3 regions of the Hyphomicrobium sp. 2TAF46 genome follow, and region 3 is predicted to be linked to each of the others. Evidence: riboswitches for the same ligand, from Rfam matches in the RefSeq annotation. Region 3 holds a riboswitch; each other region holds the start of a gene.
The links. Region 3 has a riboswitch for cobalamin ahead of cobW (cobalamin biosynthesis protein CobW). Riboswitches for the same ligand answer to the same signal wherever they lie in the genome.
Positions count from the first base shown of each region.

Region 1: it holds a riboswitch for cobalamin, as region 3 does, so the genes downstream of both, AB4Z24_RS15555 (TonB-dependent receptor plug domain-containing protein) here and cobW (cobalamin biosynthesis protein CobW) in region 3, are expected to answer to the same signal.
Region 2: it holds a riboswitch for cobalamin, as region 3 does, so the genes downstream of both, AB4Z24_RS15670 (ribonucleoside-diphosphate reductase subunit alpha) here and cobW (cobalamin biosynthesis protein CobW) in region 3, are expected to answer to the same signal.

Region 1 covers NZ_JBFRFO010000007.1:110,016-113,289, forward strand. Annotated here, with positions in the region: gene AB4Z24_RS15555 (TonB-dependent receptor plug domain-containing protein) at 1-1,840, opposite strand, end outside; cobalamin riboswitch at 2,080-2,303, opposite strand; gene AB4Z24_RS15560 (LssY C-terminal domain-containing protein) at 2,505-3,274, shown strand, end outside.
Region 2 covers NZ_JBFRFO010000007.1:147,543-150,816, forward strand. Annotated here, with positions in the region: gene AB4Z24_RS15670 (ribonucleoside-diphosphate reductase subunit alpha) at 1-1,239, opposite strand, end outside; cobalamin riboswitch at 1,344-1,563, opposite strand; gene prpC (bifunctional 2-methylcitrate synthase/citrate synthase) at 1,659-2,843, opposite strand; gene rraA (ribonuclease E activity regulator RraA) at 3,018-3,274, opposite strand, start outside.
Region 3 covers NZ_JBFRFO010000002.1:448,452-451,725, forward strand. Annotated here, with positions in the region: gene cobN (cobaltochelatase subunit CobN) at 1-570, opposite strand, end outside; gene cobW (cobalamin biosynthesis protein CobW) at 570-1,607, opposite strand; cobalamin riboswitch at 1,723-1,905, opposite strand; gene cobU (bifunctional adenosylcobinamide kinase/adenosylcobinamide-phosphate guanylyltransferase) at 1,954-2,478, shown strand; gene cobO (cob(I)yrinic acid a,c-diamide adenosyltransferase) at 2,485-3,102, shown strand; gene AB4Z24_RS06015 (cobyric acid synthase) at 3,102-3,274, shown strand, end outside.

The DNA.
Region 1 (3,274 bases), on a different contig from region 3:
AAGTCGCGCGATCGATATCCGCCGTCTCGCCGATGTAGACAAGCGACGCAGTCAGCAAAAGCGGATCATAAGGTGTCCATCCTGCCGACAGGCTTGCCTTGTTGCGAGGACGGCGCAAAAGTTCAGTGTGCTTGATTTCGTTGGTCGCTTCCGTATACGTGTAGTCGGCACGAACGCGAAGGTTCGCCGTGATATCCGCAGATGCAAAGGCCTCGACGCCCGAGGTCCTCGCTTTGCCAACGTTGGCGTATGACGTACCCGTATCGTTGGAATCGATCAGGTTCGTAATGTCGTTATAGAAATAAGTCGCACCGAATTGAGCCCGGCCTTTGAAGATGGACTGCTCAAATCCTGCGTCCATACCCAGGCTTTCCTCGGGCGCAAGGTTAGGATTTCCGAAGAAGTATGGTGGAAAATCCTGAAACCGCTGGCTCAGCGTCGGTGCTTTGAACGCGGTTCCAACGCTAGCCTTCAGCTTCGTACCTGTCGCATCGATTACGTACGCCGGCGCAACGCGCCAAGTCGTGTGACCACCGAAGTTTTCATTATCGTCATAGCGCACGTTACTGACGAGGAAGAAGTTGCGGAAGATTTCCGATTGCAGCTCCACGAACCCGGCTTGGTTCCATTCCTCGGCGAAGAGCGCCGGGGTATCGAGTTGCTCGTTCTGATGCTCGGCTCCGGTCACGATCGTATAACCCGGCGCCACGCGAAGAACGCTGCGCCAATCGTATTTCACGCGTTCACCATCGTTTGAGCTTCTGCCAGATGAGACACTGTAGTTGTCAGTCTGGAGATTGGCGTAATTGATGCCGAAGTAGTTTGTCAGGTTGCCGCCGAGAGTCCTCCACACGACTTCGCCACGCGTATAGAACTGGTCGAAATCCGAACGCGAAAGGTTTTCACCGGGATTGCCTGTGAAATAGAGGGTCGCATCCGTATAGCGGGCGACGAAATTGACCGTCACGTCCTTTGTGACATCAACGCCGATCTTCGTTGAATACGTCCAGTTATCGTAACGATTGCTGTGGGCCATTGTGCCTGGCGGCAGAAGATCGAATGGCGTCACCGGCGTATCGTCGGCGCGAAAATGCGAGACGTTGAACGAGTAATTGTATCGATCACCTCCGCCGCTGATGCTCGCCGCTTGATTGAAGGTACCGAACGAGCCGCCTTCCACCATCCCCGTGGCCTTCGGCGGTCCCTTGCCGGCTTTCGTATAGATGACGATGACGCCACCCAATGCATCCGCGCCGTAAAGGCCGCTCTGCGGACCGCGCAAGACCTCAATCCTTTCGATGTCGGTCGTCAGCATCTGCCCGAAATCGAAACTGCGGTTGGGATTGCTCGGATCGCTGACGTCGATACCGTCAATCAAGACCTTGGTATGGTTCGAGTTGGTGCCGCGCATGAACACAGACGTTTGCCCACCGGGGCCGCCCGTTTGCACGACGTTGAGACCCGGCACGCTCCGCAACACATCCGGCAGCGTGCGGCGCTGCTGGGCCTGAATTTCCTTTGACGTGATCACCGTGACGGAGCTCGCGATCTCCTCCACAGGCGAGGCAATACCCGTGGGCGCGACCGTTACGTCCGAATTATCAGGGCCGCGCGCCGTCTGCGGAGCGCCGCCGCCGGAATTCTGGGGCGTCGAACTTTGTTGAGCGGCGGCGGGCGCCTTCTTGTTCGATTGCGCATCGGTATCCGAGATCACGGAGACTGCAGGAAGCTCGGTGTCAGGCGACACCGGCACCTGCGCCCGCGCCTCGATCGCAGCGAATGATGAAAGCGCGCACAGAAGCGTCGCACTCGAAGCACGGCACATGAAGACGCGTAGCATAATGACCCCCGTCGCTGGACGATGAGGGTGGACCGCCGCCCAGGCTTACTGGCAGCGCCTCGTGGACACGCGCACACATCACCGTTCACGATCCCCCCAGGATCGCGTTCGAATTGACGTTTGCGCGCAGAATTTTATCCGCTCAGCGCAACGACCTGCATGACCTGACGTGGCTCCCCACCGGTTGACACATCAGCCGCCGCTACGGGATTCCGTCCTGCCGCGCCCCACGCACGGAAGATGGGCAGCTTGTGGTGGCAGGTCTCCTGACTCGCGGCTCGGACGTCCTTTCCGACCTTCCCGAGGATCTCAATGGAGATCGTCAGTGGCTTATTCGGAGCAGACTCGCCGCTTACAGTTGCGGGGGCAGTCTCGGCATTGACGCCAATGGCGTCGCACCGTGTTCCCATTTTCACCACCTGGGCGACTTCACCCCGGTGGAACCATCACGCTGCCATAAACACACATTCGATGATAATGAGTCAATGCTGCAAAGCAGTCACACTGCATCGTGCGATGCCGCGCGAACGCCGATCGCCGAATGTCGTACCGCTGCCACTGGCTCGCGACTGCTTGGCCCGATTTTCTAATTGCTTCCCGAATTGAGCACCGTGTCATCCTCGCTCGAAGCCCGCTAGGGTAGGAATAACCGCCGGGAGAAAACATGCGATTGGCAATTCGTACACTCCGGCGGATAGCTATTTTCGGCCTCGGCGTCTTGAGCGTCTGGTTGATCGTCGACGTCTTTGAATTGGTGGACCGCCGGCTGCCGTGGATCCTCGCAGTGAGCGCCACGTACGTCATCGGCGCATATCTCATTCTTCCTCGCGCCGTGCGCATGGGGTTGAAAATCCTTCAACGACAGCATGTCCCGAGCTTCACGATCACAGGAGATGGCCTGCCCGGCGATCCGGTGAACCTGGCGCTGGCCGGCACCGCCGCTCAGCTCCGCTCTGCGTTCGCGACTGCTGGCTGGGTGGAAGCCGACCCGCTGAATTTCTCCAGCGCCTGCCGAATGGTTCGCGCTTTTGTCTTAAACGCCCCATACCCGGCCGCGCCATTCAGCACGCTCTATCTCTTTGGACGCGGTCAGGACATCGGCTTTCAAAAGGCGATCGATAATAGCCCGCGCAAGCGGCACCATGTTCGCTTCTGGGCTCAGAACCTTTCGAATGCAGAGACGAACTGGAATTCAGTCGCCTTCTGGCTGAACGATGAACGTCCAGCGAATGACGAACATGTGCTCTGGGTCGGAGCCGGCACCAAAGATACCGGCCTCTCTTTGACACGCATGACGTTTCAAATGACGCACGCCACCGATTCCGACACCAATGCGGAACGCAACTACATCGTCGACGAATTGAGCAACTGCGGCGTGATCGGAAAAGTGACCAACTACAAGACCGGCGACGAACTGATCACAAAACACGTCAA
Region 2 (3,274 bases), on a different contig from region 3:
GATGTGCGCACCAAGACCTCGCACCCGCGTCCAGTCGTTGCCGAGACCGCCGGAGTATTTGGCGAGAAGCGCATTGTCCTTGATCGACTTGAAGATGCCATCGAGATCGTCCGGCACCGTCGTCAGGAAACACGAAGACAATTGCGGACGCGGGGTTCCGGAATTGAAAAGCGTCGGCGTGGAGCACATGAAGTCGAACGAAGATATGAGATCATAGAAGGCAATAGCCTTCTCCTCGCGGTCGATCTCACGCACCGCAAGACCCATGGCGACACGCATGAAGAAGGCTTGCGGCAGCTCGAAGCGGATACCGTGCGTCTGCAGGAAATAGCGATCGTAAAGCGTCTGCAGACCAAGGTACTGGAAGATGCCGTCGCGCTCGGGCTTCAGCGCGCGTCCGAGACGCACCAGATCAAAGCGCGCCAGTTCCGGATCGAGCAGCTCGGCGGCGATGCCTTTCGCGACGAACGCCGCGAAGTACTCGGGGTAACGCGCCGCCATTTCCGATTGACGCGCCGACTCTTCACGGCCGGTCACGAACGACAGCGCTTCGCTGCGCAAACGATCCATCAGCAATCGCGCCGCGACGAAGGTATAGTTCGGCTCCGTTTCAATGAGCGTCCGTGCGGCAAGCACAGGCGCTTCCGCCAACTCATCGACCGTTATGCCGTCGTAGAGATTGCGTTGGGTCTCGGAAAGCACAGCTTCCGCCGATACATCCTGCAAGTCTTCGCAGGCTTCGGCGATCAGCAGACGCAACCGGTCTTCGTTGAGTGGAGAAAGACATCCATCCCGCGTCTTGACGTTGATCGACGGAACAGATTCCGCCTTCGAGACTTCCACGGCCGCAGCACGCTCGCGTGCGCGCTCTTCACGATAAAGGACGTAGGCGCGCGCAACCTTGTGGTTCTCGCTGCGCATCAGCGCAAGCTCGACCTGATCCTGGATCTCTTCGATATGGAACGTGCGGCCCTGAGCCCCGCGGCGCGTCAGCGCCGCAACGATCTGCTCGGTCAATCCCTCGACGGTCTCGTGAACGCGCCTTGACGCCGCCGCGCGGCCGCCTTCTACGGCAAGGAATGCCTTGGTGAGCGCTACGGTGATCTTGCGAGCGTCGAATGGAGTCACGCCGCCGTTGCGCCGGATGACCTGGAACATCTGTTCCGTAGAGGCCTTCGGTGCGCCGATACCCGAAACGTGGTTGGATTGAGAGCTTCGTGCTTCGATTACGATAGACATCGGCAAACCCCTGAATAATAGGGGGCTTGGGCCGCATGGTACGCGCATTCATCCACGCGCGATGGCGGGATGAACCAATCCATCAGGACACCCCGCCCGAGGACGTGAAAACACCATCACAGGCAGGTCTCCTGACTCGCGGGTCGTTGTTCTCTGTCTGGCCTTCCCGATGCGCAGAGCATCAGTGACCTTTGTCCGACAGGAACTCGCCGCTCACAGTTGCGGGGGCAGTCCCGGGATTGCACCGCTGGAAAAGCGACGCTCACCGGGTTCCCTCTTAGCGCTGAATGTTGAAGTCCAGCGACCTATGATGTCCTCATTAAGACAGATTCCACTGACCATACGCAATATGTGGTGCCGCGGATTTTAAAGTTACCCCAGGTCTTGTTGCGTTTCTCCAAGGGCAAGACGTCGCGCACTCACGCGGCGCGCCAGCGGGAAGGCATTCCACGCTCGGAAAGCGCGACGAAGGCTCGGCTTTCCGGGCCGACGTAGTTGGCAGTCGGACGAATGATCTTGTTGTCCTCCCGTTGTTCGATGATGTGAGCGCTCCAACCGGCAATACGAGCCATTGCGAAAATCGGCGTGAACATCGAAGCCGGGATGCCGAGAAGATCGTAAAGCACGGCGCTGTACCAATCGACATTGGCAAACATGTTCTTGGAGTCCGCCATGACGACCTCAATCCGTTCGGCGATGGACATCACCTTGTGATCGTTCGAGCGATCGGCCAGCTCATTCGCCAACGTACGCAGAACTTCGGTGCGCGGATCCGAAATCCGGTAAACCGGATGGCCGAACCCCATCACGACCTGCTTATTGGCCACGCGGTTGCGCACATCGACCTCAGCTTCATCCGCCGTCCGATAGCGCACGATAACCTCGTATGCGGCCTGATTGGCACCGCCGTGCTTGGTGCCACGCAGCGCACCAATAGCGCCGGTGATTGCGGAATAGAAATCGGAACCCGTCGCAGCAATCGAGCGCGCGGTGAACGTCGATGCGTTGAACTCATGCTCGCCGTAAAGCACCAGTGAAGCCTGTAACGCGCGGACTTGATGGTGGTGCGACTCCCGTCCGTGCAAGAGCGTGAGGAAATGTCCGGCAACGGTGTCGTCGTCCGTCTCGACGTCGATGCTGCGCCCGCTGCCCGAGAAATGATACCAGTAGAGCAACATCGAAGGCGCCGATGCGATCAAGCGATCCGCAATCGCGCGCGCGTTCTCGGCCTTATGATCTGGCGCTTCCGCAAAGACGCATCCAAGCGCTGATACGCCCGTGCGCAAGACGTCCATCGGGTGCGCCGCGGCTGGCAGAGCTTCGAGCGCGCGACGCACCGCGAGCGGAAGATTGCGCTGCGAACGCAACTTCCTTTGATACGTCGCGAGCTCTTCCGCAGATGGCAGCGTGCCATGAACGAGGAGATGCGCAACTTCTTCGAACGAGCACCCCAGCGCCAGGTCGCGAACGTCATAGCCGCGGTACCTGAGATGATCACCACCGGGAATAACCGAGGATACGGCGGTCGAGCCGGCAACTATACCCGAGAGTGCAACCGATTTTTTCTGAGCCGGTCGTTCAAGATTCGCGAGATCAGAAGCCATCGATGTTCTCCATGAGCTGTCGTGACGTTGGGCAAAATTGCCAGCCGCAACCGCCGGGGGCGTATGCGTTTCACGAAGTACAAGCGACGGCGACGATTTACGAAAGCGCTGAAAATGCGAAGATTTGCGAAGCCGGCCCGGTAAATCGGCAAACAGAAGAAGAGCACACGCTTACTACGCGGTCAGTTCTTTGCCTTGCTCAGACGTCAGGATGACGACACCATCCTCGTCGCCAATGACGATGTCGCCAGCGTTTATCGCCGTACCCGCGATGGTTATTGGAATATCGCGCGTGCCTTCACCACGGCGGGTCGAACGGCGCGGCGTCGCCCCGAGCGCTTTGATTGCGATATCCAGCGTCTTCAGCGCGGCGATATCGCGTACGCACCCACTGATGACGACGCCTTCCCAGCCATTTGCGACCGCGTCTC
Region 3 (3,274 bases):
GTCGGCCGTCCCCAGCGCGCTTTCCCGATAGATGCCGAAGCTCGGAATGATGGACGGCGTCGGAATGTTCGCGCGACTATGCTCAGCCCGGGACAACACCCCCTGCAGCGCCGCCCGCGTGTTCTCGACGCCGCCTTGATCGAGAAGGGCGCCGAGCCGCGTCAGATCCTCGGCATCGATGGTGGAAAGCGCGGCAAGCCGTATGTCGGGGCGACCGTCGCCCGGCACGATGGCCAAGGCAATTCCGAGGTCGCGGCAGCGCTTCCCGAATTGCTCGCCGCCATAGCGCCAATAATCGAGGCCGCCGAGCAACCTGATGAGCACGGCCTTCGTACCGGCAAGCGTTGTGTCGGCGAAAAGATCGACCGACATCGGATGCCTGAGCGCATTGAGATTGGCGACGCGGAGGCTCGGCCGCGCATCGGCGGCAACCGAACGAAACGCCGCCGCCGCCATCGCCAGGTCGGAATCCGAAAACGAAAGAAACACGATATCGGCGGGCGCAAGTCCGAGATCCTGAGGCACGGCGGCCTCATCGAGATCCCGGCTCTCGCGAACGACGATATGCATTAGGCCGCGCCTGTCAGAGTCCTGGTGATGCCTTCACGGTCGAGCCCCTTCTGGCCGATGACGACGAGCTTTCCAAGTCGTGGCTCATCGTCCCGCCAAGCGCGCTCGTACCGCGTATCCACGCGTTCGCCGACGCCCTGCAATAGGAGCCGCATTGGCTTGCCGTCGATCGCCGCAAAGCCTTTGATGCGTAGCACGTCGTGGGCATTGGCAATGGCCTTGGCGCGCGACGCGAGATCGGCGGGCGACGCCAGCGGCGGAACGTCGACAATGAACGTCTCGAAATCGTCGTGGTCGTGGTCCGGCTCGTTGTCATGATGCGAGGGACGGGCGGCCAGATCGTTCTCGGCAGCCGCCGAAAGACCAAGCAACACGCTCGCAGGAACGCGGCCCTCGCGCGTCGCGACGATCTTGATGGCGCGCGGAACGCCGGCTCGGATCTCTTCCGTGATCTGATCCGCCTCTTCAGCCGACAAGAGATCGGTCTTGTTCAAGACAACGAGATCGGCACAGAGAAGCTGATCCTCGTAGACTTCCTCCAGCGGATTTTCGTGATCGACGGACGGGTCGGCCGCGCGTTGCGCCGCGACCTTCACCGGATCGTCTGCGAACCGTCCGGCCTTCACCGCCGGCCCGTCAACGACGGTGACGACGCCGTCGACCGTCACGCGATTGCGTATGTCCGGCCACTCGAAAGCTTTGACCAGCGGCTTGGGGAGTGCGAGCCCCGACGTCTCGACGATGATGTGCTCGGGCGGCGGATTTCGCGATAGCAGCGCCTCGAGCGTCGGCACGAAATCGTCGGCAACGGTGCAGCAGAGGCAGCCGTTCGTCAGCTCGACGATGTTTTCCTCAGGGCAATTCGCGATGCCGCACGAACGAAGAATAGCGCCGTCGACGCCGACGTCGCCGAATTCGTTGACGATCAACGCTAAGCGGCGGCCCTCGGCGTTCTCGATTGCGTGGCGCACGAGCGTCGTCTTACCAGCGCCGAGAAAACCCGTGACGATTGTGACAGGGACCTTGCGGACGCTCATTGGCAGAACTCCGAGGTTCCGTGGACATGAGGCGCATGTTGGATTGGTGCGCAATGATGTGCGCGAAGGATGCTGAAGTGCATGTTAACCTTTCTCGCCCCACCGGCGACGGCTGGAAAAACGATCTGAGACGGCAGGTCTCCTGGCTCACGGGTCTCAGCGTCTGACGACCTTCCCGGACATCGTCCAGTGGCCATATCGCCAGCGCTCACCGCTAACAGTTGCGGGGGCAGCTGCGGAGTTGATACCGCATTCCCTTTGAACCCTCTTGCGAGGGACCGTCCTCACCATCGATAAGTGAGCGCCTATGCTTCGTCAATCGCCGAAAACGCCCCGAAAGTAGCCCATGCCGACGCCACCCCTGCCACAGTTGACATTGGTTCTCGGTGGGGCGCGCTCGGGCAAAAGCCTGTACGCCGAACGCCTTGTGACAAGCCTGCCCGGACCCTGGGCCTACATTGCCACGGCCGAAGCTTTCGACGGCGAGATGAATGAGCGGATCAAACAGCATAAAAGCCGCCGAAGCACCGGCTGGGTTCAGCACGAAACGCCGCTCGATATCGCCGGCACTTTGGCAAACCGGACGTCCGAGCTGCCGTCGCTCGTCGACTGCTTGACCTTGTGGGTTTCGAATTTGATGCACGCGGAACATTCGGTTCCGGATGCGACCGAAGAATTGATCAAAGCTCTTTCGAAGCGCATTGCGCCCTGCGTCATCGTTTCGAACGAAGTCGGTCTCGGCATCGTGCCGGAGAATGCTCTGGCGCGTGCCTTCCGCGACGAGGCCGGACGTCTCAACCAGAAAATCGCAGCCGTCGCGGACAAGGTCGTCTTTGTCGCCGCGGGCCTGCCTCTAAATTTGAAAGGCTGAAGCAACGTGACCAGCGAACCGACGGACAGCGAAGCCGAACGCCACCGGGCAAAGATGGCGAAGCGCAAAGCCGTGCAAGATGCCGAGGTCGCCTCCAAGGCGATCGAGAAGGGTGTTCTCCTCGTTCACACTGGTCCCGGCAAAGGCAAGTCGACGGCCGCCTTTGGCTTAGTCTTGCGCGCGCTCGGACACGGCTGGCGCGTCGGCGTCGTGCAGTTCATCAAAGGCGCATGGACGACCGGGGAACGCGATGCGCTTAGCAAGTTCGGCGATCAGGTTTCCTGGCACACGATGGGCGAAGGCTTCACCTGGGAAACCCAGGACAAGGCGCGCGACATTGCGGCGGCCGAGCGCGCCTGGACGAAAGCGAAAGAGTTGATGGCGGATCCGTCCATCCGCCTTCTCATCCTCGACGAAATCAACATCGCGCTTCGCTACGACTACCTTCCGCTCGACGAGGTCATCGAAACGCTACGTGCCCGCCGACCCGATCTCCACATCGTCGCGACGGGCCGCAACGCCAAGCCGGAACTGATCGCGCTCGCCGACGGCGTGACCGAAATGGCCGCCGTGAAGCATCACTTCGCGGCCGGCATCAAAGCGCAGGAAGGCATCGAGTTCTAATGCCAGCGCGCGCCCTGATGTTTTCAGGTACCGGCTCGGACGTCGGTAAATCGCTGATGGTGGCTGGCCTCTGCCGTCTCCTCGCGAACCGCGGCATTCCCGTCGTGCCGTTCAAGCCGCAGAACATGTCGAACAATGCCGCGGTGACGGCCGATGGCGGCGAGATAGGCCG